One region of the Geobacillus sp. TFV-3 genome, then DNA from elsewhere that is predicted to be linked to it. Evidence: a T-box and tRNA genes for the amino acid it is inferred to sense, from the RefSeq annotation. Region 1 holds a T-box; the other holds one or more tRNA genes.
The links. A T-box is a leader RNA that pairs with one kind of tRNA and senses whether it is charged. The one in region 1 lies ahead of BJQ97_RS04515 (valine--tRNA ligase), so its partner is inferred to be a tRNA-Val.
Positions count from the first base shown of each region.

Region 2: it has a tRNA-Val gene. The T-box ahead of BJQ97_RS04515 (valine--tRNA ligase) is inferred to sense a tRNA for this amino acid. The anticodon was not compared.

Region 1 is NZ_MPSP01000001.1:893,190-908,808, forward strand. It holds gene BJQ97_RS04465 (LiaI-LiaF-like domain-containing protein) at 1-188, opposite strand, end outside; gene hemA (glutamyl-tRNA reductase) at 355-1,719, shown strand; gene BJQ97_RS04475 (cytochrome C assembly family protein) at 1,733-2,548, shown strand; gene hemC (hydroxymethylbilane synthase) at 2,564-3,496, shown strand; gene BJQ97_RS04485 (uroporphyrinogen-III synthase) at 3,493-4,260, shown strand; gene hemB (porphobilinogen synthase) at 4,261-5,235, shown strand; gene hemL (glutamate-1-semialdehyde 2,1-aminomutase) at 5,252-6,541, shown strand; gene spoVID (stage VI sporulation protein D) at 6,660-7,709, shown strand; gene ysxE (spore coat protein YsxE) at 7,753-8,784, shown strand; gene BJQ97_RS04510 (hypothetical protein) at 8,823-9,011, opposite strand; T-box leader at 9,151-9,386, shown strand; gene BJQ97_RS04515 (valine--tRNA ligase) at 9,485-12,127, shown strand; gene BJQ97_RS04520 (bifunctional folylpolyglutamate synthase/dihydrofolate synthase) at 12,294-13,589, shown strand; gene BJQ97_RS04525 (VWA domain-containing protein) at 13,658-15,619, shown strand, end outside.
Region 2 is NZ_MPSP01000001.1:2,812,572-2,828,190, forward strand. It holds gene queG (tRNA epoxyqueuosine(34) reductase QueG) at 1-206, opposite strand, end outside; gene BJQ97_RS14200 (B3/B4 domain-containing protein) at 259-924, shown strand; tRNA gene BJQ97_RS14205 (tRNA-Glu) at 1,224-1,295, opposite strand; tRNA gene BJQ97_RS14210 (tRNA-Ser) at 1,300-1,392, opposite strand; tRNA gene BJQ97_RS14215 (tRNA-Asn) at 1,399-1,473, opposite strand; tRNA gene BJQ97_RS14220 (tRNA-Ile) at 1,535-1,611, opposite strand; tRNA gene BJQ97_RS14225 (tRNA-Gly) at 1,618-1,688, opposite strand; tRNA gene BJQ97_RS14230 (tRNA-His) at 1,856-1,928, opposite strand; tRNA gene BJQ97_RS14235 (tRNA-Thr) at 1,936-2,011, opposite strand; tRNA gene BJQ97_RS14240 (tRNA-Ser) at 2,053-2,143, opposite strand; tRNA gene BJQ97_RS14245 (tRNA-Ile) at 2,163-2,239, opposite strand; tRNA gene BJQ97_RS14250 (tRNA-Met) at 2,248-2,321, opposite strand; tRNA gene BJQ97_RS14255 (tRNA-Ala) at 2,339-2,411, opposite strand; tRNA gene BJQ97_RS14260 (tRNA-Pro) at 2,420-2,493, opposite strand; tRNA gene BJQ97_RS14265 (tRNA-Arg) at 2,500-2,573, opposite strand; tRNA gene BJQ97_RS14270 (tRNA-Leu) at 2,579-2,664, opposite strand; tRNA gene BJQ97_RS14275 (tRNA-Gly) at 2,670-2,744, opposite strand; tRNA gene BJQ97_RS14280 (tRNA-Lys) at 2,752-2,824, opposite strand; tRNA gene BJQ97_RS14285 (tRNA-Thr) at 3,120-3,192, opposite strand; tRNA gene BJQ97_RS14290 (tRNA-Phe) at 3,356-3,431, opposite strand; tRNA gene BJQ97_RS14295 (tRNA-Asp) at 3,600-3,675, opposite strand; tRNA gene BJQ97_RS14300 (tRNA-Met) at 3,680-3,756, opposite strand; tRNA gene BJQ97_RS14305 (tRNA-Val) at 3,908-3,983, opposite strand; rRNA gene rrf (5S ribosomal RNA) at 3,992-4,108, opposite strand; rRNA gene BJQ97_RS14315 (23S ribosomal RNA) at 4,351-7,280, opposite strand; rRNA gene BJQ97_RS14320 (16S ribosomal RNA) at 7,520-9,077, opposite strand; gene BJQ97_RS14325 (protein-glutamine gamma-glutamyltransferase) at 9,914-10,732, shown strand; gene BJQ97_RS14330 (DMT family transporter) at 10,703-11,611, opposite strand; gene BJQ97_RS14335 (MgtC/SapB family protein) at 11,728-12,405, shown strand; tRNA gene BJQ97_RS14340 (tRNA-Ala) at 12,478-12,550, shown strand; gene BJQ97_RS17735 (hypothetical protein) at 12,757-13,179, shown strand; gene BJQ97_RS14350 (DnaD domain-containing protein) at 13,223-14,272, opposite strand; gene BJQ97_RS14355 (thermonuclease family protein) at 14,554-15,420, shown strand.

The sequences.
Region 1 (15,619 bases):
AAGCCGGGGAAAAGGCAAGCATATTCGCGCGCTGCATGCGCCTGGCCAAGCAAAGCCGCACCGCAAATGGCAAGCAAGGCCGGCCACCCTTGGAAGAAATGGAAAAGGGGGGATTCCAACTGTCCGGCGAGAAAATACAGCCCGAGGCCGATGAACAAGATGCCGGCGAATACCGTTCGGGTTTTCATGATCGTCGCGTCCTCCGTTTCCCTTTTGGACATGTTTATGATAGAATGATCACTGTCTACAGTTTAGCATAGCTTTGGAGGCATGTTCACAATTTTTTCAAATCGGAACGATGGACGGTTGTGATATAATGATGGAAGGGATTCGGTCAATAAGGGGGATGGCATCGTGCAAATCGTAGTCGTTGGCGTCGACTATAAAACCGCCCCTGTAGAAATCCGCGAAAAGCTCGCGTTTTCGGAAGCGGAACTCGGTGCGGCGATGAAACAGCTCGCCAAGCAAAAAAGCGTGCTCGAAAATGTGATCGTCTCGACGTGCAATCGGACGGAAGTTTATGCAGTGGTTGATCAACTGCATACCGGCCGTTACTATATTAAAGCATTTTTAGCCGAATGGTTTGGCGTCAAAGTGGAAGCGATTGCTCCGTATTTGCGTGTGCTTGAAGGAGAGGCGGCCATCCAGCATTTGTTCCGCGTGGCGGCTGGCCTTGATTCGATGGTGCTTGGGGAAACGCAAATTTTAGGGCAAGTGAAAGACAGCTATTTGCTCGCTCAAGAGGTCGGGACGAGCGGCACGATTTTCAATCATCTGTTCAAGCAGGCGGTGACCTTTGCGAAGCGTGCCCACTCGGAAACGGGCATCGGCGCGCACGCTGTATCGGTCAGCTATGCGGCGGTTGAGCTGGCGAAGAAAATTTTCGGCCGCCTTGCCGGCAAGCACGTCTTGATTATCGGGGCTGGCAAAATGGGGACGCTGGCGGCGCAAAACTTGTACGGCAGCGGCGTCGGGAAGGTGACGGTTGTCAATCGGACGCTTGAAAAAGCGAAACAGCTTGCTAAGCAGTTTGCCGGCGAAGCGAAGCCGTTCGGCGAATTGTCATGCGCTTTGCTGGAAGCGGATATCGTCATCAGCTCGACGGGAGCGAAAGGCTATATTTTGACGAAGGAAATGGTGGCGCCGCTTGAGAAAATGCGCAAAGGCCGCCCGCTCTTTATGGTTGACATCGCGGTGCCGCGCGATTTGGATCCGGCGTTGGCTGATTTGGACACGGTGTTTTTGTACGACATCGACGATTTGCAAGATGTGGTGGCGGCCAACTTGGCGGAACGGCAAAAGGCAGCGGCTCGCATTGAAACGATGATCGAAGCGGAGCTTATGGCGTTCAGCCAATGGCTGCAGACGCTCGGCGTCGTGCCAGTCATTGCCGCATTGCGCGAAAAGGCGTTGGCCATCCAAGCCGAAACGATGAAAAGTTTGGAGCGGAAACTGCCGCATTTGTCGGAGCGCGACTGGAAAGTGTTGAACAAACATACGAAAAGCATTATTAACCAGCTGCTCCGCGATCCGATTTTGCAGGCGAAGGAACTCGCCGCCGGCCCGAATGCCGAGGAGGCGCTTCAGCTGTTTATGAAAATTTTCAATATCGAAGATGCGGTAAAAGCCGATCGGCATATGCAGCAGGCGAAATCCGTGCAATGCGATGAACAAGACGCGGAGGCGGTCCGCGCCGCCCGCCCATCATGGCAGCTGTAAGGTGGGATGGACGGTGGCGCTGCTGTATGAGCTGTCCATTTTGCTTTACATCGCTTCGATCCTTTTCTATTTCATCGATTTTTTGCAGCAAAACCGGAAGGCGAACGATATCGCCTTCTGGTTGCTTTCTATTGTGTGGCTTTTGCAGACAGTGACGTTTGTTTCTCGCATCATGGAGACGAAGCGCTTTCCGATTTTGACGATGTCGGAAGGGCTTTATTTTTACGCTTGGCTGCTCATTACGCTGTCGCTCGTCATCAATCGGTTGCTGCGCGTCGATTTCATCGTCTTTTTTACGAACGTGCTTGCGTTTTTTATTTTGGCCATTCATACGTTCGCACCGTCTTCGCAGTCGCCGGCTGTTGCGGAGCGGCTCGTCTCGGAGCTCCTTATCATCCACATCACCCTTTCGCTCGGAGCGTATGCGGCGTTTACGCTGTCGTTTTTGTTTTCGGTGCTTTACATGTTGCAGTACAGTTTGCTGAAAAAGAAAAAGTGGGGGGGGCGCCTTTGGCGCATGGCGGATTTGTCGCGGCTTGATTTTTTGTCGTATGTTTTAAATGTGCTCGGCTTGCCTATGTTGTTATTAGGGCTCATTCTTGGCGTGATTTGGGCGCACATTCAAATCGACCATTTCCATTGGTATGATGCGAAAGTGCTCGGGTCGTTTGTCGTTCTTCTCGTCTATGGCGTCTATTTTTACAAGCGAGCCGTCCGGCAGATGCAAGGGAAGGCGATCGCGCTATGGAACATCGGTTCGTTTTTATTTTTGCTTGTCAACTTTTTCTTGTTTGGCAGTTTGTCAAAATTTCATTTTTGGTATTCGTGATCGAGGTGGAACGAGATGCGGAACATTGTCGTTGGCTCGCGGCGCAGCAAGCTCGCCTTGACCCAGACGAAGTGGGTGATCAACGAATTGAAACAGCTTGGAGCGCCGTTTACGTTTGAAGTGAAAGAAATCGTCACGAAAGGAGATCGGGTGCTTGATGTTACGCTCTCGAAAGTCGGGGGCAAAGGGTTGTTTGTGAAAGAGATTGAGCATGAATTGCTCGCTGGCGGCATCGATATGGCGGTCCATAGCATGAAAGATATGCCGGCCGTGCTGCCCGAAGGTTTAGTGATCGGTGCGGTTCCGCGCCGCGAAGATGCACGCGATGTGCTTGTCAGCAAAGGAAACCGGATGCTCTCCGACTTGCCGCCTGGGTCGGTCATTGGCACGAGCAGCTTGCGCCGTTCGGCGCAGCTGCTTGCCTATCGCCCTGATTTGACGATTAAATGGATTCGCGGCAATATCGACACAAGGTTGGCGAAGCTCGAAAGCGAAGAGTACGATGCGATCGTGCTGGCAGCCGCAGGGCTTGCGCGCATGGGTTGGGGCAATGACGTCATCAGCGACTATCTTCCTTTTGATGTCTGTGTTCCGGCGGTCGGCCAAGGGGCGCTGGCGGTTGAATGCCGGGAGGATGATGACGAATTGCGCGAATGGCTCAGCCGGTTAAACGACGAGCAAACCGAGCGGGCTGTTCGGGCGGAGCGCGCCTTTTTGCAGCAAATGGAGGGCGGCTGTCAAGTGCCGATTGCCGGCTACGCCGAAGCAGACGGCGGCATCGTGCGCCTCACGGCCCTTGTCGCTTCGCCGGATGGAAAAGAAAAGTATAAAGAAATGGTCACGGGCGCCGATCCGGAGGCCGTCGGCCGGCAGGCGGCCGCTGTCTTGATCGAACAAGGGGCGAAAGCGCTCATCGAGCGGGTGAAACAGGAGTTGAGCCAATCATGACACACAGCGCGCTCGCCGGCAAAACGGTGCTCGTGACGCGCGGCAAAGAGCAGGCGGCATCGTTTTCTGCCAAGCTGCGCGCTGTCGGCGCCGTGCCCGTGGAAATCCCGCTCATTGCCATCCAGCCGGCGGCGCCGGAGGAAATCGCCGCTAAAGCTGAGCGAATCAATGAATATCACTGGCTCATCTTCACGAGCGCCAACGCGATCCGCTTCTTTTTTCCATATGTTTCGCTGCCGCAGCCGCTGCCGAAGATGGCCGTTGTCGGCCGGAAAACAGCGGCGGCGCTCGCCGAGCAAGGTCTTTCCCCGGCGCTCGTGCCGGATGATTACACCGCTGAGCGGCTGGCGGCCGCGCTCGTTCCGCATATCAAACGAGGCGATCGTGTACTGTTTGTGAAAGGGAATTTGGCCCGTCCGACGCTGCCCCAGTCGTTGCGAAACGCAGGGGCCGTCGTCGACGAGCTCACGGTGTATGAGACCGAGCCTGATGAAAGCGGCCGGGAGCGGTTGTTGTTGCTGTTGCGCCGGGGGGAGCTTGATGCGGTCACCTTGATGAGCCCGTCGGCGGTTGACAGCCTTGTCCGCCTTCTTGACAAAGAAGCGGATGCCCTTCTTTCCGGTGTTGCGGTCGCCTGCATCGGACCGGTGACGAAAAAAGCGGCCGAGCGGGCGGGCATTCCAGTCCATATTTGTCCGACGGATTACACGACGGATGGTATCATCAAAGCGATGGAACAATATTTTTCCATGGAGGGACGATGAATGGCACTGTCATTTGACCGCCATCGCCGTTTGCGGCAAACGGCTGCGATTCGGGCGATGGTGCGTGAGACGCATCTTCGCGTCGAGGATCTCATTTATCCGCTGTTTGTGGTTGAGGGAAGGGGCATTAAGCGGGAAGTGCCGTCGATGCCAGGGGTTTACCATTTATCGCTTGACCGCTTATCCGAGGAAGCGGACGACATCGCCAAGCTTGGCATTCCCGCCGTCATGGTGTTTGGCGTGCCGAATGAAAAAGATGAAGTCGGTTCGCAGGCGTATTGTGAGACAGGGATTGTTCAGCGGGCGATCCGCCAAATCAAAGCCGAACACCCGGATCTAGTCGTCATTGCGGATACGTGTTTATGTGAATATACGAGCCACGGCCATTGCGGCGTCGTCGAAAACGAGCGTGTGCTGAACGACCCGTCGCTCGAGCTCCTCACCAAAACGGCGGTGAGCCAAGCGCAAGCCGGCGCCGACATCATCGCGCCGTCGAACATGATGGACGGCTTTGTCGCCGCCATTCGCCGTGGGCTTGATGAAGCAGGGTTTGAGTATGTGCCGATCATGTCGTATGCAATCAAATACGCTTCGGCGTTTTACGGCCCGTTCCGTGATGCCGCCGACAGCGCGCCGCAGTTTGGCGACCGGAAGACGTACCAAATGGATCCGGCCAACCGCCTTGAGGCGTTTCGCGAGGCAGAGTCGGATGTCAAAGAAGGCGCTGATTTCTTGATGGTGAAGCCAGCCCTTGCCTACATGGATATTATCCGCGACATCAAAAACCGCTTTCCGCTGCCACTTGTCGCCTATAACGTGAGCGGCGAGTATGCGATGATCAAGGCGGCGGCGCAAAACGGCTGGATCGATGAGAAGTCGGTCGTCATGGAAATGTTGACAGGGATGAAACGGGCGGGCGCGGATTTGATCATTACGTATTTTGCGAAAGATGTCGCCCGCTGGATGGCTGAATAGAGAGGAGGGCGGAAGCATGCGAAGCTACGAACGGTCAAAAACCGCTTACGAAGAAGCGGTGAAATGGATGCCGGGCGGGGTGAACAGCCCGGTGCGCGCCTTCAAGTCGGTCGGGATGACTCCGATTTTCATGGCGCGCGGCCAAGGATCGAAAATTTACGATATTGACGGCAATGAGTACATTGATTATGTGCTGTCATGGGGGCCGCTCATTTTAGGGCATGCCCATCCCCAAGTCGTTGAGGCATTGAAGCGGGTGGCGGAACAAGGGACTAGTTTTGGCGCTCCGACGTTGCTTGAAAATGAGCTCGCCAAGCTCGTCATCGAGCGGGTGCCGTCGGTGGAAATCGTGCGGATGGTCAATTCCGGAACCGAGGCGACGATGAGCGCCCTCCGCTTAGCGCGCGGCTATACGAAGCGCAACAAAATCGTGAAATTCGAGGGCAGCTACCACGGCCACGGCGATTCGCTACTCATTAAAGCCGGCTCCGGCGTGGCGACGCTCGGCCTGCCGGACAGCCCGGGCGTGCCGGAATCGGTCGCCCAGCATACGATCACGGTGCCGTACAACGATTTGGACAGCGTCCGCTATGCGTTTGAGCGGTTTGGTGAAGACATCGCCGCGGTGATCGTCGAACCGGTCGCCGGCAACATGGGCGTCGTTCCACCTGCTCCCGGATTTTTGGAGGGGCTGCGCGAGGTGACGAAACAATATGGAGCCTTATTGATTTTCGATGAGGTCATGACCGGGTTCCGCGTCGATTACCACTGCGCCCAAGGGTATTATGGCATTGAGCCGGATTTGACGTGCCTCGGCAAAGTGATCGGCGGCGGCTTGCCGGTCGGGGCGTACGGGGGCAAAGCCGAGATCATGGAGCTTGTCGCGCCGAGTGGGCCGGTGTACCAAGCCGGCACGCTCTCCGGCAACCCGCTCGCCATGACGGCCGGGTACGAAACGCTCCGCCAGCTGACGCCGGAAACGTACGAAGAGCTTGGCCGCAAAGCGGCGCGTCTTGCGGATGGGCTCCATCAGGCAGCAGAGAAATACGACATTCCGCATACGATCAACCGCGCTGGATCGATGATCGGCTTTTTCTTCACGAACGAGCCGGTGGTCAACTACGAGACAGCGAAAACGTCCGACTTGGAGCTGTTTGCCGCCTATTATCGGGAAATGGCGAATGAAGGTATTTTCCTGCCGCCGTCGCAATTTGAAGGGCTGTTTTTGTCGACGGCGCACAGTGATGACGATATTGAATACACGATTGCTGCTGCTGAGCGGGTGTTTGCCCGTCTGCACGGATAAGGAAAGGGGCTGCCGACTGTCGGCAGCCCAATTTTTTATCATACCTCCTCGTTTCCGTTCATACAATGGATAATGTCATGCAAACCATTTGCCGAAGGGACGGAAGGAGGAGGCCCGGTTGGAGCAATCGTATTTGCGTTTTTCATTGGAAGAATCGGTCTGGTTTAAAAGAGGACAGGAAGTCGCCGAGTTTTTATCCATTTCTCTTGATCCGGTCATTTCCGTCGATGAGTACGACCAATACATTACGATCCGCGGCGCGCTTGAGTTGAGCGGCGAATTTCGCCAAGCGGGCGAAGGGCAGGATGAAGCGGATGACGACGTGTTTGAGCTGGCTGGTTATCGGTTCATTCAACACATTTCGGTGCGCGAAGACGGGATCAGCGAACTGTCGCACCGTTTTCCAATCGATATTACGATTCCAAAAAACCGCATTCGTTCCCTTGAGGATGTGTACGTGACGGTTGAATCGTTTGATTATGATTTGGATGAAAACGGAAGATTGCTCATCACTGCCGACATTTCGATCAGCGGCATCAGCGAAGCGCCGCTTGGTGATGATTGGCCGGACGATGAGGAGGACGATGAACCGCTGTTTGCCCCGTTTGAATCGATCGCCCGCAAGGAAGCGGCCGGTGAGGAAGCGTTTGCTTCCGTGGATGATTTCGCCGATGAGGAGGATGAACAGCCGGCTTTTGCCGCTGGCGAAACGACGGTTTCCGTCATGGAGCCAGCCGTCATGCGTCATGAAGAAACGGAGGGTGAAGAAGAGGCCAAAGAGCCGTTTTTGCCGCTTGAGACGGAAACGAAGGCGGTCAGCGCACAGACGGAGGAAGACATCGCTTCGCTGCTGCCGCCAACTGAGGCGAAGGTATCGATCGGGGCGGCGAAAAAGGCGGTTGAGGAAGAAGAGGAAGAAGAAACGAAAACAAAAAGCGAAAATGCGCTTTACTTGACGAAACTATTTGCGAAAAGCGAGGCGGAAGAGTTTACGAAACTGAAAATTTGCATCGTCCAGCAAGGAGATTCATTGGACAAGATTGCCGAACGGTATGACGTGACCGTCTCGCAGCTGTTGCGCGCCAATGATTTGGAAAGCCCAGATGACGTGCACGAGGGGCAGCTTTTGTATATTCCGGCCATGGCGGGAAGCCGTCCTTTCTCATGAAAGGGACGCTTTCCGTTTCTTTTGCCGATAAGGGGGCGTCACGATGGCCGCACAGTCTGACCAATATGATGCTGTGCTCGTCCAGTATGGGCTTCGTCCAGTGCGCATGGAGCAGCGAGGCAAAGCCGTCAAGGTATACACGAACTGCGGCGTTTTCGCTTTAAAGCCGCTCGAAAGCGAGCAAGAAGCCGCCGCCGTTTGGCAGTCTCTTCAGCATGGCGGCCCCCGTTGTCTCCCGCTTTGCCTGACGCGGCGGCGGTCGCTGTTTGCCACAGAAGGCGGCCGTCTTTATTATGTGCAAGCATGGCATGACGGCGAAGCGAAGGCGGAAGGGGACCCGGTCCGCGCCTTTTTTCGCGAGCTTGCCCGCCTCCATCGCGCCACCGTCCGCACGATCCAGGTGAGTGAGGAAGAGGCGGCGGCGTACCGAAAACAAAAAAAGGACGAATGGCAACGGGCGCGGACGGTGTGGGAAGAACGGATTGAGCGGTACGAAGCGGCATGGTACATGTCGCCGTTTCAGCTCCAATGCTGCACATATTTCCATGAGATGATGCGCGCGTACTCGTTCGCTGAAGAACGGCTTGATGCGTGGGAAGAGACGCTCAAAGAGACAAAGCAATGGCGCATCGCCTGGGTGCACGGCAAAGCGCGCCTCTCCCACTATATCCCCCCGTATTGGATCAGTTGGGAGCGGGCGCATTGGAATTCGCCGCTCTTTGATGTGATCGCTGCCGTCCGTTTTCACGTACAGACAATGCCGCCGCTTGGGCGCGAGTGGTTTGAAGGGATGGAGGAGTACGAGAAGGAGCTGCCGCTGTCCGACGGGGAGCGGGCGTTTTTATACAGCCATTTGGCGGAGCCGCGTGGGTTTGTCCGCTGTTTGGAGCGGTATGAGGCCGCTTCGCGCAACGAGCGGAACGAACGGGAATATGTGGCCGCGCTGCAGCGCTGTTATTTGGCGTTTAAAAACATGGAGGCGGTTGTCATGCACCTTGTCCAACGCGACGCCGCGCAGCAGCAGGAAGAAGCGGTGGACAATGAACCGCCGGCGGATGAAAGCAGCAATGGTTAAATGGATTTTGAATGCAGCCCAAACAACACGGCGTTGCACTAAATCCATTCCAGATGAAGCGCCACGGCAATGAAAACGAAGATGGCCAATAAAATGACATCAAACGTCGTCGGCAAAAAAATGGTGCGGATCGCTTGAAAAATGGTGAGCGGGATGATCACTTGGGCGCAGACGGCTCGCACTTGCCGAAGCCACGGCGGCCACGAATACGGGTTGAATCGCCTCATCGACATTCCCTCCTTCTCCGGTTTACTATACAATATGAATAGAAAAAATGTTTGTCACCAAACGGGCGGCAGTAGAATAAATAAATAAAAACTTGGCAAAGATGATGGACAATGGTAGTATAATAATCGAACAATGATGACAAAAGCGAAGACGGGGAGGAGTACAGCGGTCCGCACCTGCAGAGAGGGAAATCAGAAGCTGCGAGATTTCCTAGGATGATGGCTGCTGGAAGGTCGCCCTTGAGCTGCTTCTTTGAAAGGCGCTGCTGCCGAGTAGAGGAAGCCGGCATCATGCCGTTATGCCAATGAAGCGCTTAAGCCTTTGGGCTTAAGAAAAAAGGTGGTACCGCGAAAGCAGCTCCTTTCGTCCTTTTGGGATGAAAGGGGCTTTTTTGCTTGCCGGCTGCGCGGCATGGCTCAGTGGGAAGCCGCCGTCAGCCGCATTGTCCATCACGTTGAAGGAGGGAAATGATATGGCACAGCAGGAAGTGTCGATGCCGCCGAAATATGACCACCGCGCGGTTGAAGCGGGGCGCTACGAATGGTGGCTGAAAGGAAAATTTTTTGAAGCGACCGGTGATCCGAACAAACGACCGTTTACGATCGTCATTCCGCCGCCGAACGTCACTGGCAAACTGCATTTAGGGCATGCGTGGGATACGACGCTGCAAGACATCATTACGCGCATGAAACGGATGCAAGGGTATGATGTTTTGTGGCTTCCGGGAATGGATCACGCCGGCATCGCCACCCAGGCGAAAGTGGAAGAGAAGCTGCGCCAGCAAGGGATGTCGCGCTACGATTTAGGGCGGGAAAAGTTTTTAGAAGAAACATGGAAGTGGAAGGAAGAATACGCCGGCCATATTCGCAGCCAATGGGCGAAGTTAGGGCTTGGCCTCGACTACACGCGCGAGCGGTTTACGCTCGATGAAGGGCTCTCAAAAGCGGTGCGCGAAGTGTTCGTGTCGCTCTACCGGAAAGGGCTCATTTACCGCGGCGAGTACATCATCAACTGGGATCCGGTGACGAAAACCGCTTTGTCGGACATTGAGGTCGTTTATAAAGAAGTGAAAGGCGCACTTTACCATTTGCGCTATCCGCTCGCCGACGGCTCCGGCTACATTGAAGTGGCGACGACCCGTCCGGAAACGATGCTCGGCGATACAGCCGTTGCCGTGCACCCGGATGACGAGCGGTATAAGCATTTGATCGGCAAAATGGTGAAGCTGCCGATCGTCGGCCGCGAAATTCCGATCATCGCCGACGAGTATGTCGATATGGAGTTCGGCTCCGGGGCGGTGAAAATTACACCGGCGCACGACCCGAACGACTTTGAAATCGGCAACCGCCATAACTTGCCGCGCATTCTTGTCATGAACGAAGACGGCACGATGAATGAAAACGCCTTGCAATACCAAGGGCTTGACCGGTTCGAGTGCCGGAAGCAAATCGTCCGCGATTTGCAAGAACAAGGCGTCCTCTTTAAAATCGAGGAGCACGTGCACTCGGTCGGCCATAGCGAACGGAGCGGTGCGGTCGTTGAACCGTATTTGTCGACGCAATGGTTTGTGAAAATGAAGCCGCTCGCCGAAGCGGCGATCAAGCTGCAACAAACCGACGGGAAAGTGCAGTTTGTGCCGGAGCGGTTTGAAAAAACGTATTTGCATTGGCTTGAAAACATCCGCGACTGGTGCATTTCGCGCCAACTTTGGTGGGGGCACCGCATCCCGGCGTGGTATCATAAAGAAACGGGCGAAGTGTACGTCGACCATGAACCGCCGAAAGATATCGAAAACTGGGAGCAAGACCCGGATGTGCTCGATACGTGGTTCAGCTCGGCGCTTTGGCCGTTCTCGACAATGGGATGGCCGAATGTGGAATCGCCGGATTACAAGCGCTACTACCCGACCGATGTGCTTGTCACTGGCTATGACATCATTTTCTTCTGGGTGTCACGCATGATTTTCCAAGGGCTCGAGTTCACCGGGAAGCGGCCGTTTAAAGACGTGCTCATCCACGGTCTTGTCCGCGACGCCCAAGGGCGGAAAATGAGCAAGTCGCTCGGCAACGGCGTCGATCCAATGGATGTGATCGACCAATACGGCGCTGACGCGCTTCGTTACTTCTTGGCGACCGGCAGCTCGCCGGGGCAAGATTTGCGCTTCAGCACTGAAAAAGTCGAAGCGACGTGGAATTTCGCTAACAAAATTTGGAATGCTTCGCGCTTTGCCTTGATGAACATGGGCGGCATGACGTACGAGGAGCTTGATTTGAGCGGCGAAAAAACGGTCGCCGACCATTGGATTTTAACGCGTCTCAACGAAACGATCGACACGGTGACGAAGCTCGCTGAGAAATACGAATTCGGCGAAGCAGGGCGCACGCTGTACAACTTTATTTGGGACGACTTGTGCGACTGGTACATTGAAATGGCGAAATTGCCGCTTTACGGTGACGACGAAGCGGCGAAAAAGACGACGCGCTCCGTGCTGGCGTATGTGCTCGACAACACGATGCGCCTGCTTCACCCGTTCATGCCGTTCATTACCGAGGAAATTTGGCAAAACTTGCCGCATGAAGGCGAATCGATCACCGTCGCTCCGTGGCCGCAAGCGCGCCCTGAGCTGTCAAACGAAGAAGCCGCGGAAGAAATGCGGATGCTCGTCGACATCATCCGCGCCGTCCGCAACGTGCGCGCCGAAGTGAATACGCCGCCGAGCAAGCCGATTGCGCTCTATATTAAGGCGAAAGACGACGAAGTGCGCGCAGCGCTGTTGAAAAACCGCGCCTATCTTGAGCGGTTCTGCAACCCGAGCGAGCTCTTGATCGATACAAACGTTCCCGCGCCGGACAAAGCGATGACGGCGGTCGTCACCGGCGCCGAGCTTATCATGCCGCTTGAAGGGTTGATCAATATTGAGGAAGAAATTAAGCGGCTTGAAAAAGAGCTTGACAAATGGAACAAAGAAGTCGAGCGCGTCGAAACGAAACTGGCGAACGAACGATTTTTGGCGAAAGCGCCGGCTCATGTCGTCGAAGAAGAGCGGCGCAAGCGGCAAGATTACATGGAAAAACGCGAAGCCGTCAAGGCGCGCCTCGCCGAGCTCAAACGGTAGACAAACGATCCAGCTGTTGATTATGATGAAGACGAATCCGCTTTCGAGTGGATTCGTCTTTTTCGATGGAAGATGATGTTGTTGAAAGAAGAGGAATGCCTTCGACATATGCGATTCGGTTTTTTCTTGATGGATCAGGGTACAAAGGACAAGGAGGATGGTCAACATGGTTCGAACATACGAAGAAGCGGTCGCTTGGATTCACGGGCGGCTGCGGCTTGGCATGAAACCGGGATTGAAACGGATGGAATGGATGATGGAAAAACTTGGACGACCGGAACGCCGCGTCCGTGCCGTCCATATCGGGGGAACGAACGGCAAAGGGTCGACGGTCGCCTATTTGCGTTCGATCTTGCAGGCGGCGGGGTATTCGGTCGGGACGTTCACCTCGCCGTATGTTGAGCAGTTTAACGAACGGATCAGCATCAACGGCGAACCGATCAGCGATGAAGAGATTGTAGAGCTCGTGCAGACGATCAAACCGCTGGCGGATGAATTGGAACGAACAGAGCTCGGCGGGCCGACCGAATTTGAAGTGATCACAGCGATGATGCTGTATTATTTCGGCAAAAAACACATTCAAGACATCGTGCTCATTGAAGTCGGCCTCGGCGGACGCTTGGACTCGACGAACGTCATTTATCCGCTCGTTTCCGTCATTACGAACGTCAGCTACGACCATATGAACATCTTAGGCGATACACTCGCACAAATCGCCGCGGAAAAAGCGGGGATCATTAAATCAGGGGTTCCGCTTGTGACAGCAGTGAACGAGCCTGAGGCGTGGGACGTGATCGCCAAGACGGCGGCGGAGCGGAAGGCGAAAACGTATCGGCTCGGCGTTGATTTCACTGTTTCCGACCGGCAGGCGACGGCCGAAGGGGAACAGTTTTCCGTCACGACGCCATTTGCCGAATATCGCGGTTTGCGCATTTCTATGCCCGGCGCCCATCAAGTTGAAAACGCGGCGGTGGCGGTGATGGCGGCAGAACTATTGCGGCTTGGCTATTCGTTTTTGATCGATCCGGAGCATATCACCGACGGGCTCGCAACGGCCACTTGGCCCGGCCGGTTTGAGCGGATGAGCGACAATCCTCTCATCATCCTTGACGGCGCCCATAACGAGGCCGGCATCCATGCGCTTGTGGAGACGGTGCGCACCCATTATCCTGACAAACGCGTCCATGTTTTGTTTGCCGCATTGGCGGACAAGCCGCTCGAGCGGATGATTCGGCTGCTTGATGATCTGGCGACAACGATGACGTTTACAACGTTCGATTTTCCGCGCGCGGCGTTGGCGGAAGCGCTTGCTGCCCTTTCGTCTCATCTGCATAAGGCGGCGACAGATGATTGGACAGGCTGGCTCATCGAGAAGAAAAAACGAATGGGAAACGACGAGCTGTTGCTTGTCACTGGATCGCTTTACTTTATATCTGAAGTGCGAAAACTTCTAAAAAAATAATGCCAAGTGATGAAAAGGATTGATATAATAGAAGAAAGATAGTTCTTTTGGCTCGGGAGGGGAGGCATATGCAACGGCGGCGCGGCTGGTTGTTATGGGGGATGTTGCTATGGCTGATGGTGAGTGTATGGCCGGTGAAGGCGGGTGTCGCTTACGCAGATCAGCCGGAAGGGGCCATTACGTTTGTTTCCGATGAGAAGATTGAGGGATGGGCGACCGCACCAGGGGGCGGCAACGGGCAAGGGAACAGCATTCGCTACTTTATGATTCGCATTCAGCCGAAGGAACAAAGCGGAACGGCGGTCAGCTACCGAGCCGAAGCGGTGGAAGCGCCGGCGAACAGAAACGGGGAGAAAAAGTATACGTTTTCACTCGACATGCGCGGCAAGTGGCCACCAGCTTCGGGAACGACGGCGACTTACCAAATCACCGTCGATGCGTATCGCGTGTTGGGAAATGAAAAAGAGGATGTGTATTTTTCATTCCCACAGGCGCCTTATCCATATACAAGGCAAATTGAGGTGAGCACGGCTAAATTGGATTTTTCCCTCTCGTTTTCACAGCCGGAATACGCCAAGCCGCCAAACGGCGATGCCCAAGGCCGGCTCGATGTGACGCTGGTTCCACAAGGCGCTGTTTCAGGACTCATCCGTCCCCCCATCGATGTCGTGTTTGTCATGGACGTGTCGGGCTCAATGACATCGACAAAATTGCAAAGCGCGAAATCCGCTTTGCAAGCGGCGGTCAACTATTTTAAGTCCAATTACAATCAAAATGACCGCTTTGCACTTATCCCGTTTTCCGATGGAGTCCGACAAGCAAGTGTGGTTCCGTTTGGGAAATACTCGGATGTCCTAAGCCAGCTTGATGCCATTCTCAATGTCGGCAACAGCTTGACCGCCAGCGGCGGGACGAATTACTCGGCGGCGCTGTCGCTTGCCCAGTCCTATTTCACTGATCCGACGCGCAAAAAATACATTATTTTCTTAACCGATGGCATGCCGACCGTGTTGAATACAACCGATTCCATTACGTATCGGGAGGTTAAGCCCAAATCTTTTGGCGGATACCAGTATACAGGAAATAAAATCACCGATTCTTTTCCTGTCACTTACGAACTGTACAGCGACGGCCGGACCGCTGGCATTCGTTTTACCGACAACAAAGGATATTCCCGCCAATTTTACAGCGATGGCCAAGATTATGTCAATGGAGGGCGAGTGTCTTGGGATAACGGTTATCCATTCACCTACAGCGGCATCGAAACGAAAATTCGAGCCAATGCCATAGCGGTGGCGAAGACGCTTGGGATGAACAATATTACTTTATATTCGATTGGTTTTGGCAACAACGGTGAAGTCGATTTAGATTATTTACAGACGCTGTCGGCGACTGCTGGCGGCGAAGCGCGGCAAGGCACGACGCAAAATTTGACCGCTTTGTTCCAACAGTTTTCCCAACTTGCTACGACACCGGCGATCACCGGAACGATCCGCATCCCGCTTTCGTCGTTTGGCGGCAATGTCGCCATCGCAGAAAATGGCCAAGTATGGCTTGATGACGCGAAACAAAACGCCTATATTTCGTTTTCGATTCCGTATCAAGCCGGCCAAGGCACTCCCGAGCCGGTGACGATTCCGATTCCCGTATCGTTTAAAGCGAAAGGAACGTATACGTTCAACGCGGAGTTGACGTATCGGGATGTGTATGGACAACTGCAGCCATCGATAACAAAAGCTGTGACGGTCACCGTCAAAGACGAAGCGCCGCCGTCATTTACGGGCACGGTGAAATTGCAAGGATTGACCAATGAGATCAACAGCTTAATCAAGCGCGGAGCCACCGATGGCAACGACAATCGCTTCCGGGCGACGTATTCGCTGTCCCTTGTCGGCTATGTCGGCAATGCGACAGGGACGATCAGTAATGTGAGCATTGTCCAAGAACTGCCCCACGGTATCTCTGTCGTTCCAGAGGGCAAAGTCTCAACCTTTGAAAACAACGGCAAGCGTTATGCCAAATGGTCGTTT
Region 2 (15,619 bases), 1.9 Mb from region 1:
GATTTTGCTTCCGGAAGAAGCAATGAAGGATTTGTCCGTTTCTCAATATCTGGTTCCTCAAAACCGGACTGATAGCCGAGCTCCTGCTGGCGGCGCAATCGTTCCTTTAATTCAACAAACGGATCGGCGCTTGCAAAGCCAATTTTATCAATGCCGATTGACCGACTGTACTCAACGACTTCCTGCTTTAATGCCATAACATCCATCGTTTTCCCTCCTTTCATCATATATGGTAAAATGAAACCCGAGGTGATCAAGATGAAATGCGTGATATCGCAACAGCTAAAGCAACGCCTTCCTTCCGGCAAATTCGGCGTCATTCGCTATCATCATATCGAGGTCAGCGATTCACCGCAAATGTTAAGGGGGCGGCTTGAGCTGTTTCAAGAATCTCTTTACATCGAGCTGCAGGAAAAGTCGATTACCGACATTCCCGAGATGGTCGAATGGCGCCGTACTTTCAAACAAATCGGAACGGACCCAAGCCGCTATCGACCATCAAGTGAAAGCCTGTACCGACGCATCCAGAAAAAAAGCTTCATCCCACCTATCCATTCAGCGGCGGACATAAACAACTTTTTTTCACTCTATTATAAAATTCCGCTCGGCATCTATGATCTAGACCGCATCGACGGGACAGTGACGCTCACGATCGGCACGGAACAAGACGAATATATCGCGTTAAACGGCCGCACAGTCAACTTTGCCAACAAGCTCGTCAGCAAAGATGAACGAGGGCCGTTTGGCAGTCCGATCGTCGATTCGGAGCGGACCGCCGTGACGAGAGAAACGAAAAACGCTTTGCAAATCGTTTACTTTCTCCCATCAACGCCAGAAGAAACCGCCAAGCACCAGCTTCAAGCCATCCAAACGATGTTTGTGCAAATTCATGGCGGCGAAGCCGACGCCCAATTGCTCGTTTGATCTTCTCCCCCACTTTTCTGCCGTTGGAAACGGGAGACTCCCTCCCTGCTTGAACGCTCTCCCGTCTACGCTCACGCGTGGAAGTGGGGGTCTTCTCGGTTTAGGGTGAGAAATAAAAAACGCAATGCCTCGTTCTTTAACGAAACGAAACACTGCGTTGTCCCCAACAATCATAACGTAATTTTGCAACTAACGATAAAGATTATAACAGATTTCTACACACATTGCAAGAAAAAACGCAAAAATCGACAAAACAAATTGTACAAAAAGGCACCAGAATCTCTGGTGCCAGCAACCAGTGACCCGTACGGGATTCGAACCCGTGTTACCGCCGTGAAAGGGCGGTGTCTTAACCACTTGACCAACGGGCCATTATGGCGGAGAAGGCGGGATTTGAACCCGCGCGCCGCAAAACTGCGACCTAACGGTTTAGCAAACCGTCCCCTTCAGCCACTTGGGTACTTCTCCGTAACATGGCTCCGCAAGTAGGATTCGAACCTACGACCTACCGGTTAACAGCCGGTTGCTCTACCGCTGAGCTATTGCGGAATGATCATGACAAATTTCATTAGTTATTATAGCGAATCCTCAGACAATATGCAATGAAACATGGTGGGCCTAAGTGGACTTGAACCACCGACCTCACGCTTATCAGGCGTGCGCTCTGACCAGCTGAGCTATAGGCCCATCAAAAGCGGGTGATGGGAATCGAACCCACGACATCAGCTTGGAAGGCTGAGGTTTTACCACTAAACTACACCCGCATATAATTTTGATTGATATCTCCCACGCTTCCCCTGTGCCCCTTCCTCTGCAAGCCTGTTCGAGGAAGCCAGATGCGTCGGGGCAACTCGCAGCAGATTCGATGATGCGAAGGCTCGTGGCTGCGGTTTTACCACTAAACTACACCCGCAAATATATTGAAGAAAAGGGCGACTAGTGGGAATCGAACCCACGCATGCCAGAGCCACAATCTGGTGCGTTAACCACTTCGCCATAGTCGCCTCGTTCTGGTGCCGGCTGCAGGACTTGAACCCGCAACCTACTGATTACAAGTCAGTTGCTCTACCAATTGAGCTAAGCCGGCATGGTTCAAATACATTTACGCGATTCATCGAGAACAAAACATGGCGGAGGAGGAGGGATTCGAACCCCCGCGCGCCTTGCGGCGCCTCTCGGTTTTCAAGACCGACCCCTTCAACCACTTGGGTACTCCTCCAAAAAAGCAACAATAATAATGGTGGACCTTGTAGGACTCGAACCTACGACCGGACGGTTATGAGCCGTCTGCTCTAACCAGCTGAGCTAAAGGTCCGATAATAGTGGCGGTGGAGGGGATCGAACCCCCGACCTCACGGGTATGAACCGTACGCTCTAGCCAGCTGAGCTACACCGCCACATTCAAGTCAAAAGGTGGAGCCTATCGGGATCGAACCGATGACCTCCTGCGTGCAAAGCAGGCGCTCTCCCAGCTGAGCTAAGGCCCCATGATAAATCGGGAAGACAGGATTTGAACCTGCGACCTCACGGACCCGAACCGTGTGCTCTACCAAGCTGAGCTACTTCCCGACCAAACGCGCTCGAGAGGATTCGAACCCCTAACCTTCTGATCCGTAGTCAGATGCTCTATCCAATTGAGCTACGAGCGCACAAGTGCCGAGGGCCGGACTCGAACCGGCACGGTAGTTACCTACCCCAGGATTTTAAGTCCTGTGCGTCTGCCAATTCCGCCACCCCGGCGGAAGTGGAGCGGAAGACGGGGTTCGAACCCGCGACCCCCACCTTGGCAAGGTGGTGTTCTACCACTGAACTACTTCCGCAAGACGATGAGCCATGGAGGACTCGAACCTCCGACCCTCTGATTAAAAGTCAGATGCTCTACCTACTGAGCTAATGGCTCATAGTTAAGTATACACTCACAACCAACGATGTCCCTTCCTCTACCAGCCCATTCAAGGAAGTCGTATGCGTCGGGACAACTCGAAGCAAATCCGAAGATGCTTCGCTCGTTGCTCTACCTACTGAGCTAATGGCTCATAGTTAGGAAAACACTCTAAGTATTATCTAGCTCTACCTGCCCCTTCCTCTGCCAGCCCATTCAAGGAAGCCAAATGCGTCGGGGCAACTCACAGCGAACTCGAAGATGCAACGCTCGTTACTGAGCTAATGGCTTACGATTTATTTGAAAATAAAGATGCCGGCTGCAGGACTTGAACCCGCAACCTACTGATTACAAGTCAGTTGCTCTACCAATTGAGCTAAGCCGGCACGATATGAATGAGAAAAGTGACTTATTGTTGAGCTTTGTGCCTCTTCCTCTGCCAGCTGATTCAAAGAAGCTGGATGCGTCGAGGCAACTCGCAACTTATTCCATGAAGCGGATGCTCGTCTCTACCAATTGAGCTAAGTCGGCATGCATATCTTAATTATATGGTGGCTCGGGACGGAATCGAACCGCCGACACAAGGATTTTCAGTCCTTTGCTCTACCGACTGAGCTACCGAGCCATATTTTCTTTTCACCATGCTCATTGGTTGCTGTTGTGCCTCTTCCTCTGCCAGCTGATTCAAAGAAGCTGGATGCGTCGAGGCAACTCGAAGCAGATTCAGCGATGTTGAAGCTCGTCTCTACCGACTGAGCTACCGAGCATTATAAAAAATCTAGGTTTGATGAAATGGCGGTCCCGACGGGACTCGAACCCGCGATCTCCTGCGTGACAGGCAGGCATGTTAACCACTACACTACGGGACCATATTGGTTGCGGGGGCAGGATTTGAACCTGCGACCTTCGGGTTATGAGCCCGACGAGCTACCGGACTGCTCCACCCCGCGGCGATAAGAAAGCCAGTAAGTTTTGATAATGCTCTGAGTGTGCTATTCGTTGCCTCTTCCTCTACTAGTTGATTCAAGGAAGTGAGATACTTCGAGGTAACTCGAAGCAGATTCATCGTTGTTGCATCTCAAAGCGATAAACTCATTAAAATGGTGGAGGATGACGGGATCGAACCGCCGACCCCTTGCTTGTAAGGCAAGTGCTCTCCCAGCTGAGCTAATCCTCCACGGGGTTGCCTAGCAGCGACCTACTCTTGCAGGGGCGCTGGCCCCAACTACCATCGGCGCTGGAGGGCTTAACTTCCGTGTTCGGGATGGGAACGGGTGTTTCCCCTCCGCCATAGCCACTAGGCAATGATCATCAACTTATGGACAATCCTTATTATATCCATCCTGTTGGATTTGTCAACAGGATGTTCATTCCTTCAAAACTAGATAACCGTCGGAAGAAGCCGCAAGCCTGCGCTTTTCGTTGTCCAGCTCCGGCTCGCCGCCGCTCGGGGTCAAATAACCTTCGCCTTCGGGATGTGAACATCCCTGCAGGCGAAGAACATTTGCCCGTCGCGGCGAAACGCTCGCCTCCGCTTTTCTAATTAGGTCAAGCCCTCGATCGATTAGTATCCGTCAGCTCCACGTGTCGCCACGCTTCCACCTCGGACCTATCGACCTCGTCATCTTCGAGGGATCTTACCCGCTTCACGCGGTGGGAAATCTCATCTTGAGGGGGGCTTCACGCTTAGATGCTTTCAGCGCTTATCCCGTCCGCACATAGCTACCCAGCGGTGCCCCTGGCGGGACAACTGGTACACCAGCGGTGCGTCCATCCCGGTCCTCTCGTACTAAGGACAGCTCCTCTCAAATTTCCTCCGCCCGCGACGGATAGGGACCGAACTGTCTCACGACGTTCTGAACCCAGCTCGCGTACCGCTTTAATGGGCGAACAGCCCAACCCTTGGGACCGACTACAGCCCCAGGATGCGATGAGCCGACATCGAGGTGCCAAACCTCCCCGTCGATGTGGACTCTTGGGGGAGATCAGCCTGTTATCCCCGGGGTAGCTTTTATCCGTTGAGCGATGGCCCTTCCATGCGGAACCACCGGATCACTAAGCCCGACTTTCGTCCCTGCTCGACCTGTCCGTCTCGCAGTCAAGCTCCCTTGTGCCTTTGCACTCTCCGAATGATTTCCAACCATTCTGAGGGAACCTTTGGGCGCCTCCGTTACCTTTTGGGAGGCGACCGCCCCAGTCAAACTGCCCGCCTGACACTGTCTCCCACCCCGCTAAGGGGTGCGGGTTAGAATTTCAATACCGCCAGGGTGGTATCCCACCGCCGCCTCCACCGAAGCTGGCGCTCCGGCTTCCCAGGCTCCCACCTATCCTGTACAAGCGATACCAAAATTCCATATCAGGCTGCAGTAAAGCTCCACGGGGTCTTTCCGTCCTGTCGCGGGTAACCTGCATCTTCACAGGTAGTATAATTTCACCGGGTCTCTCGTTGAGACAGCGCCCAAGTCGTTACACCTTTCGTGCGGGTCGGAACTTACCCGACAAGGAATTTCGCTACCTTAGGACCGTTATAGTTACGGCCGCCGTTTACTGGGGCTTCGGTTCGCACCTTCGCTTCCGCTAAGCGCTCCCCTTAACCTTCCAGCACCGGGCAGGTGTCAGCCCCTATACGTCGCCTTTCGGCTTCGCAGAGACCTGTGTTTTTGATAAACAGTCGCTTGGGCCTTTTCACTGCGGCTCTTCCAGGCTCTTCACCCGAAAGAGCACCCCTTCTCCCGAAGTTACGGGGTCATTTTGCCGAGTTCCTTAACGAGAGTTCTCCCGCGCGCCTTAGGATTCTCTCCTCGCCTACCTGTGTCGGTTTGCGGTACGGGCACCTCTTCCCTCGCTAGAGGCTTTTCTTGGCAGTGTGGAATCAGGGACTTCCGGAATGCTCCGTCGCCGTCACCGCTTGGCCTTAGCGACCCGCGGATTTGCCTGCGGATCAGCCTCACGGCTTGGACAGGCTCTTCCAGCCGCCTGCTCGCCCTATCCTCCTGCGTCCCCCCATCGCTCAAACGGGAAGAAGGTGGTACAGGAATCTCCACCTGTTGTCCATCACCTACGCCTTTCGGCCTCGGCTTAGGTCCCGACTAACCCTGAGCGGACGAACCTTCCTCAGGAACCCTTAGGCTTTCGGCGCAGAGGATTCTCACCTCTGTTTTCGCTACTCATACCGGCATTCTCACTTCTAAGCGCTCCACCAGTCCTTCCGGTCTGGCTTCTCTGCCCTTAGAACGCTCCCCTACCGATGACCAACGGTCATCCCGCAGCTTCGGCGGCACGTTTAGCCCCGGTACATTTTCGGCGCAGAGCCACTCGACCAGTGAGCTATTACGCACTCTTTAAATGGTGGCTGCTTCTAAGCCAACATCCTGGTTGTCTTTGCAACTCCACATCCTTTTCCACTGAACGTGCACTTCGGGGCCTTAGCTGGCGGTCTGGGCTGTTCCCCTCTCGACCACGGATCTTATCACTCGTAGTCTGACTCCCGGGCATAAGTCGTTGGCATTCGGAGTTTGACTGGGTTCGGTAACCCGGTTTGGGCCCCTAGCCCAATCAGTGCTCTACCTCCAACACTCTTAAACCCGAGGCTAGCCCTAAAGCTATTTCGGGGAGAACCAGCTATCTCCAAGTTCGATTGGCATTTCACCCCTACCCACACCTCATCCCCGCACTTTTCAACGTGCGTGGGTTCGGGCCTCCAGCCGGTGTTACCCGGCCTTCACCCTGGACATGGGTAGATCACCTGGTTTCGGGTCGACGACGACGTACTAAACGCCCTCTTCAGACTCGCTTTCGCTGCGGCTCCGCCTCTTCGGCTTAACCTCGCACGCCATCGTCACTCGCCGGTTCATTCTACAAAAGGCACGCCATCACCCATCAACGGGCTCTGACTACTTGTAGGCACACGGTTTCAGGTTCTCTTTCACTCCCCTCCCGGGGTGCTTTTCACCTTTCCCTCACGGTACTGGTGCACTATCGGTCACTAGGGAGTATTTAGCCTTGGGAGATGGTCCTCCCTGCTTCCGACGGGATTCCTCGTGTCCCGCCGTACTCAGGATCCGCTCGGGAGGGAACGAAGTTTCGACTACAGGGCTCTCACCTTCTCCGGCCGGCCGTTCCAGACCGGTTCGTCTACCCCGTTCCTTTCTCACTCCCATCGTGAGCGGTCCTACAACCCCAAGAGGACAAGCCTCTTGGTTTGGGCTGTTCCCGTTTCGCTCGCCGCTACTCAGGGAATCGCGTTTGCTTTCTTCTCCTCCGGGTACTAAGATGTTTCAGTTCCCCGGGTGTGCCCTCCATGCCCTATGGATTCAGGCATGGATACTGCCCCATTACGGACAGTGGGTTCCCCCATTCGGACATCTCCGGATCTACGCTTGCTTACAGCTCCCCGGAGCGTTTCGGCGTTTGCCCCGTCCTTCATCGGCTCCTAGTGCCAAGGCATCCACCGTGCGCCCTTTCTAGCTTAACCTAAAGCGTCTCGGCTTCTTCCTTGTGTCAATCGGTTATCTAGTTTTCAAGGAACGAGACTGCTTCCTGAATTTGCTTCTCTGCAGTCTTGCGTCGAGGAATTCGGTTTCTCCGAATCCGCTTGTAGACGCAGACGCAAAACATTTGAGAGAACATGACTCGTTCCCTCAAAACTGAACGAAACGAAAGCGCAATGAATTGGTAAAGTCGGCTATTAACAGCCTCCGCTTTTCTCCTTAGAAAGGAGGTGATCCAGCCGCACCTTCCGGTACGGCTACCTTGTTACGACTTCACCCCAATCACTTGCCCCACCTTCGGCGGCTGGCTCCCGAAACGGGTTGCCTCACCGACTTCGGGTGTTGCAAGCTCTCGTGGTGTGACGGGCGGTGTGTACAAGGCCCGGGAACGTATTCACCGCGGCATGCTGATCCGCGATTACTAGCGATTCCGGCTTCATGCAGGCGAGTTGCAGCCTGCAATCCGAACTGAGAGCGGCTTTTTGGGATTCGCTCCCCCTCGCGGGTTCGCAGCCCTTTGTACCGCCCATTGTAGCACGTGTGTAGCCCAGGTCATAAGGGGCATGATGATTTGACGTCATCCCCACCTTCCTCCGACTTGTCGCCGGCAGTCCCTCTAGAGTGCCCAACCGAATGCTGGCAACTAGAGGCGAGGGTTGCGCTCGTTGCGGGACTTAACCCAACATCTCACGACACGAGCTGACGACAACCATGCACCACCTGTCACCCTGTCCCCCCGAAGGGGGAACGCCCAATCTCTTGGGTTGTCAGGGGATGTCAAGACCTGGTAAGGTTCTTCGCGTTGCTTCGAATTAAACCACATGCTCCACCGCTTGTGCGGGCCCCCGTCAATTCCTTTGAGTTTCAGCCTTGCGGCCGTACTCCCCAGGCGGAGTGCTTATCGCGTTAGCTGCAGCACTAAAGGGTGTGACCCCTCTAACACTTAGCACTCATCGTTTACGGCGTGGACTACCAGGGTATCTAATCCTGTTTGCTCCCCACGCTTTCGCGCCTCAGCGTCAGTTGCAGGCCAGAGAGCCGCCTTCGCCACTGGTGTTCCTCCACATCTCTACGCATTTCACCGCTACACGTGGAATTCCGCTCCCCTCTCCTGCACTCAAGTCCCCCAGTTTCCAATGACCCTCCACGGTTGAGCCGTGGGCTTTCACATCAGACTTAAGGGACCGCCTGCGCGCGCTTTACGCCCAATAATTCCGGACAACGCTCGCCCCCTACGTATTACCGCGGCTGCTGGCACGTAGTTAGCCGGGGCTTCCTCGTGAGGTACCGTCACCGCGCCGCCCTCTTCGAACGGCGCTCCTTCGTCCCTCACAACAGAGCTTTACGACCCGAAGGCCTTCTTCGCTCACGCGGCGTCGCTCCGTCAGGCTTTCGCCCATTGCGGAAGATTCCCTACTGCTGCCTCCCGTAGGAGTCTGGGCCGTGTCTCAGTCCCAGTGTGGCCGGTCACCCTCTCAGGCCGGCTACGCATCGTCGCCTTGGTGAGCCGTTACCTCACCAACTAGCTAATGCGCCGCGGACCCATCCGCAAGTGACAGCTTGCGCCGCCTTTCAACCGAAGACCATGCGGTCTTCGGTGTTATCCGGTATTAGCTCCGGTTTCCCGGAGTTATCCCGGTCTTGCGGGCAGGTTGCCCACGTGTTACTCACCCGTCCGCCGCTGACCAAACTAGAGCAAGCTCCAGTCCGGTCCGCTCGACTTGCATGTATTAGGCACGCCGCCAGCGTTCGTCCTGAGCCAGGATCAAACTCTCCAAAGAAAGTAGATTACTTCCTGCATGATCCAGCTTCGGCTCGCCGCCGCTCGGGGTCAAATAACCTTCGCCTTCGGGATTAGAAATCCCTGCAGGCGAAGAACATTTGCCCGTCGCGGCGAAACGCCCGCCTCCGCTTTTCTATTGCGCTTCGTTTCGTTCAGTTTTCAAGGAACAAACTTTCGGCTGTTTTGTCTCTCTCAAACAGCTCTTTTATGTTAGCATAACATCTTTTTCGATGTCAACTGCTTTTTTGCTTCACATCGCTGTCAAACAACCTCTTCGATCAGCGACGTTTTTTAATATACCACCTTAACTCCACAAATGCAACACCTTTTTTAAAAAACTTTTAGGACGCGACGATCCATCCTCTTTCCCTCTTCTCCATTCCTGATCCATCTATGCACCGCCCAACTATTGTTGACAATACAAATGGCGGCTCAGAAGGCCCGCTTACGCATCAATGGCTGCCTAAAAGGCTGGTGATTGAACAGGAAATGCGGTTCAACAATGACATTTATCAAATTGAGAAACTTTATAAATGTTGCTCTTCACTCGAGAACCATCGATTTAGGGGAAATGGTTGTTTTTCACCGGCCTTCTACGCTTTCATAGAAGTGAGCGCACTCGCGCCCAAATCCTCAACGTGTTTCGTTTGTGAGGCCCATTATACGCCGTCCACTCCCCCCGAAGACATCCATGAGCCATCTTGTCCCTCCATCCAACATGAAAACAATCTTTGCCTTTTAAAAAAGCGGAATGAACGCCGCCGCGCGTGCATACATTTTTTCTATGGCATCGTTGGTTGCTTCAATCTTTTCAAGCAAGGAGGCATCTTCACTTTGATTCGCGTGTTGTCCCCCATCAACTTTGACGTTTCGAGTTCGTTTTCGCTTCCGGCCAGCGAACAACGAATCTTAGATGCTCTTGTTTCTTCGCCGCAATTATACACATACCCGAATGAACGGCAGCTTCGATTCGAGATCGTCTTGCGCGACCGCATTGTTCGGTCGGCGAGCGAGTTGGCGAAAAGCCGAGCGCGGTTTGCCATTTTCCGTTTTTCGCGCTGCAACAGCGATTTTTGGACGCGGGACGAGCGCGGCGGCTTTCATCTTCGTCCGGACGTCCCCGCTTCAGAAGCGATCAAGGACATTTTTGTCCATAGCGAGCGATACGCGTTTGAATGCGCGACCGCGATCGTCATCGTGTTTTACAAGGCCGTGCTTGACGTGATTGACACATCAGCGTTCAACCGGTTGTTTGCGGATTTGTTGCTGTATGACTGGCATACCGACCAGGATCTTGGCATTCGAACAAAAAAAGATGAACACTTTCTCCCCGGAGATTGCCTCTATTTCAAAAACCCGGAATTCGATCCGTTGACGCCGCAATGGCAAGGGGAAAACACGATCTACTTGGGCGATGGCTTGTTTTACGGGCATGGCATTGGCATTCAGACGCAGGATGGCATCATCGCCGCGCTCAATCGAAGACGAAAACGGGGAGCGACGAAATCCGCTTACCTGCTTCCCGATATCACGCAAGTCGATTTCGCTTATTTGTCCCAATTCGCCCGCGGCTTCGATGAATTCCGCCTGCCGATCCGCCGCCCGCGCTTTATCGTCGGAACCCTAGGGTCCGCTGCGTTCTTGCGCCGTTAGCGGGCCTTTTTCGTTTTTCTCCCACAAATACAGGGCGATTCCTGCTAAAATAAAAATACCGCCGATCCATTGAAACGGACGGATCGGTTCGCCAAACAGCCAGCATGCCAGAGCCGAGGCGCCGATCGGTTCAAATAAAATCGCCATCGACACCGTCGAGGCGCTCACCCATTTGACCGCCCAGTTCATGACCGAATGGCCGAGCAGCGTTGGAATGACGGCGAGAGCGAGAAAACAAAGCCAATCCGTCAGCTGATACGCCGTCAGCGAAAGGCGAAACAGCATCGCGTACAGCCACAACACCGCCGCGCTGATGCCATAGACGATGTATGTATACGTCACCAATAACAACCGTTGGCGCACCTCTTGGCCAAACAGCCAATACGCCGTGACAAACGCGCACGAAAGCAGCGCCAATCCATCACCGTACAGCGCCTCGCCGCTGACGCGGAAGTCTCCCCAGCTGATGAGAACGCTGCCGATAATGGCCAACACCGCGCTCCCGAACGCGGCGACGGTCAACCGTTCGCGGAAAAACAACGCGCCGCCTGCGAAGGCAAACAGCGGCTGCATCGCCACAAGCACGACCGAACTGGCAACGGATGTATAGTCGAGCGATTCAAACCAAAGGATAAAATGAAAGGCAAGCAACACCCCGGAACAAAGCGAAAACAGCCAATCGCGCCAAGAGATGCCTCGGAGTTCGCTTCGATGCCGGAGGAATAACGGCGTCATGATGGCGACGGCCAAAAAGAGCCGATAAAACGCGATCACCGCGGACGGCGCCTGCGACCATTTGACGAAAATGGCCGATGTCGATACGGCAAGCGCGCCGATGAATAGAGCGGCATAAGCCTTTGTAGTGCTTGAAGGCTTCATTCGTTTTCCTCTCCTTGTCTCTTCAAGCGCAATCCCTGGCCGCCGTTTTCACGCCGGGCGAAAACAGGCGTCATCGGGCGTTTTCTTTCATTATACCATGAATGAGGTGAGAAACGATGATGTTTGATCCGTTCCTCAAACTAGGGATTTCCGCCATTCTCGGGCTGATCATCGGGCTGGAACGGGAATTGAAGAGAAAACCGGTCGGGTTGAAAACGTGTCTTGTGATTTCCATTTCCAGCTGCTTGCTTACAATCGTTTCGATCGAATCGGCGTACGTCTTTCCGCTTAAAGACCATATTACAATGGATCCGCTTCGACTGGCGGCGCAAATTGTGTCCGGGGTCGGTTTTTTAGGGGCAGGCGTCATTTTGCGCCGCGGCAACGACAGCATCACCGGGCTGACGACCGCCGCGATCATTTGGGGGGCGGCAGGGATTGGAGTGGCGGTCGGCGCAGGCTTCTATTGGGAATCGGCGTTCGGCGTCGCGCTTCTCATTGTCAGTGTGGAACTCATTCCGTTTTTGATCAATTTTTTCGGGCCGAAGCAGCTGCGCGAAAAAGAGGTGCTGTTGCAAATCACCGTGGCGGACGCCAAAAACATTACAAAGGTCATCGACCATTTAAAACAACAGGACATCAACATTAAAACGATGCGCATTAAAGACGTTGAAGAGAATGAACATTTGCTGAAACTAAGAGCCGTCATTGACCAAAAGCGCTCGACCGCCGAACTTTACTACGTCATCCGCTCCATTGACGATGTTGTGCACGTTGATATTGAAAGCGGGTGATCAAAAAAGGATTGCAATTGTCCGCATCCATATATATAATGGGACATGGACAGATCATCCATATCCTTTTTTGGGGCATTAGCTCAGTTGGGAGAGCGTCGTGCTGGCAGCGCGAAGGTCACCGGTTCGAGCCCGGTATGCTCCATTCGCAAAACCCTTGCGTAGCAAGGGTTTTCTTTCAAACAAAGTCGGATGCATATCACAATTGTTGATTATCCACTATGCATCAATTTGACTGTGCGCAAGCCTTCCTGCCTTTTCCCTCGAACAAGGACGCCGGTTCTCCAGCTCATCAACACTTCCAAGAAACTCCCATATTTTGTTAGTATGATTGGAAAGGATGGAACAATCATGAATGAGCAGTTGCTCAAACAAATTTTGAATCAGTTTCATCAGCTTAACGAAAAGCTCGTTCAAGGACTTGACCAGCTCAACCAACGGCTCGGCCGCGAGACTCATCAGCTTAACGAAAAGTTTGACCAGCTCAACCAGCGACTTGACCATGAGATCCACCAGCTCAACGGAAAATTTGACCACCTCAACCAACGGCTCGACCGCCAGATTCATCAGCTTAACGAGAGGTTGGATCAAGTGGAAAACAACATGGCGACGAAAGAAGATGTGGCTGACCTTCCTCTCATCAAGTGGGCTGTTCTGGACGCCTCCGATTCCATCAAACGGTTAGAGGAAATTCAAGAAAACCAGCAGCGCATTATCGATTTGCTGTCCGCCCGCTCCATTCAACACGAAGCTGAACTGAAACGGATCAAGTAGGCCCCGCTTCTCGTTCAGCCCGGCTTAGATGTTCATGCCATCCTCACGGAGATGCTCCGTCTGGATGGTCTTTGTATTTTTTCAACCTCTCCTCAAGCTCTCGACGCGCTTGTTCGATGTCAAAATCGTCGTCTTCCGGCTGGCTGTAATCCATCTTCAGCCAATCTGGCACGATCTCGGTGCGGATCGGTTTGCGCATCGTTCTGCCGCCATCGGATGAAGACAGAGATGATCGCTGCTTTAGCCGCTGTTCCCGAAACGCCAACCGTGCGGCGCGCACTTGGTCCACGGTGCGATATCCTTTTTCCGTCCAGTCCCGCAAAATCGTTTCGACGTACACCCACCGTTTTGCGCCGTTTTCCACCGCGATTTTCAATGCTTCCAAGACCAGCTCTTCGGACGTCTCGTCCACCCACACGTTGATCTTTTCCCGCAAATAATCGCCGATCACCCCAAATCCGTTCTCCTCATAGAAGCGAACGATCTCCTTGTATGTGCGCACGCGCGCGTCTTCTTCGTCTTCTTTTTTCATCTCTGACGTCATCTCTGAAGTATTCTCTGGTATGGATGTGGTCAAATTGAGCGGCTCGACTGGCCAGTTTGAACAGCTGGACTGCTCATTTTGAACAGATGGATCGGCGATGCCGCCCGTCGTCTGCTCATGTTGAACCGTCGAAACCCCATCTTGAACCATCAAAGCGCCATCTTGAAGCATCGAAACGTCATCTTGAACGATCGTCTGTTCATCTTGCCCGCCCAGCGTTTCTTGCGTCCATTCAGCCAGTTTGTCATAGTCGATCCGGTACCATTTCGTTTTGTCAATCTTGGAACGGTTAAAATTCGCCGCGACGATGATCCCCATTTTTTCAAGCTTAGTGATGATCCGGCGAATCGTGCTTTCCGACCAGAACGGGAATTGTTCCTGCCAATCTCCGTACGTGTTGTACACCCACTTATAGCCGTCATGGACGTTTTCACTTTTCTCGAGCCAGTAATGCAGCTGCTGCACGACGATGCTTTCATTCAACCCGATCGCCATAGCCAGTTTAGGCAAAACGATCAGCGGTTGATCATCCAAAAGCAAGGCGGCCATGCCATCCTCTCCCTCCTCCAACATCCTCTATCGAGGAAATAGTTCCTCATCATTTCACTTTTTTGATAAACTTTATCGTGAACGAAAGCAAACGGCCTAAGAACGCGATAACCGCCATGTAGGCTTCATTTCGCATGGAAAAACAGCAAGAATCGGCATAAAATGCGCGACGATGCGTTGAAAACCATCATCGCGGCTGCTTCGTTCTTGTTTGAGAGGGACGGTGTGCGAGGACGAAACGCTTTTTCGAAGTGGAGGGATCGTTTTTGAAACAAATCGCCATGCTCTTGTTTTGTTTGCTGTTGATGTTCCCAATTTCCGCTTTTGCCCACCCGGGCGAGCTTGATGAGTTGGGCGGGCATTTCCGCAGCCGCGACTGCGTGTATTTGCTCCATGAGCCGACTGCGCTGGCGAAGCAGGCGAAAACGAAACAAGAGCTTGTCCGGCTTATTCAGCAATACAACGGCAACGAGAAGTGCAAGCGCAATCTCACTCCAGACCGAATTGACCTGGACGGCCATACGCTGGGGAAGAAGGATGATCGTTCTACGTTGCGCCTTGGCCGCACCTACCCGGCTGAATTGGTCAAGTGCATCGACGGCGATACGGCGAAATTCCGCGTCAACGGGCACGTGTATACGACGCGATTTTTGTTTATCGATACACCGGAGAGCACGATCCAAGTCGAACCGTATGGGAAAGAAGCGAGCCGGTTTACGTGTTCCCGCCTCCATCAAGGGAACATTACGCTTGAGACCGACGGAGACGCGCTGTTTGACAAATACCAGCGGCTGCTCGCCTGGGTGTGGGTCGGCAAGCGCCTGCTGCAAGAAGACCTCGCCAAAGCCGGGCTGGTGGAGGATTTTTACGATTACGGCACATACAAATACGAAGCACGCGTCCGCAAGGCGTACGAGGAGGCGAAACGAACCGGAGCGGGCATGTACGGCAGGCACGCCGCTGGAGAGAGGGAGGGGGTAGGGACGGACATGCGGCCGCAGACCGGGGAAAAGACGGCCAAAACCGATCACCCGCCAGCTTTGGAGAACAAAACGCCGCCCGAACGATCCGGCCGTCCGGTTCTTTATACGCTGCTTGGCCTAGCGGCGGCCGCCGCGCTCTATTGGCTCATCCGCCAATTGAAATGATCAACGGCCGGTGATGGAACGAATATCGGGCTTTGCAACAATGTTTTTCAAATTGAGAAACCTTGCAGCGCCGCAGTTTCATCCCTTGAGCTTTCTCACAAACGGATCAAGGGAATCCGTTGTGTTTCGCCGGCCTTCTGGCGAAAAGAAAAAGCCTGTCCCCATCGGGCAGGCCTTTTCTTCAACGCTTTCATCTCAT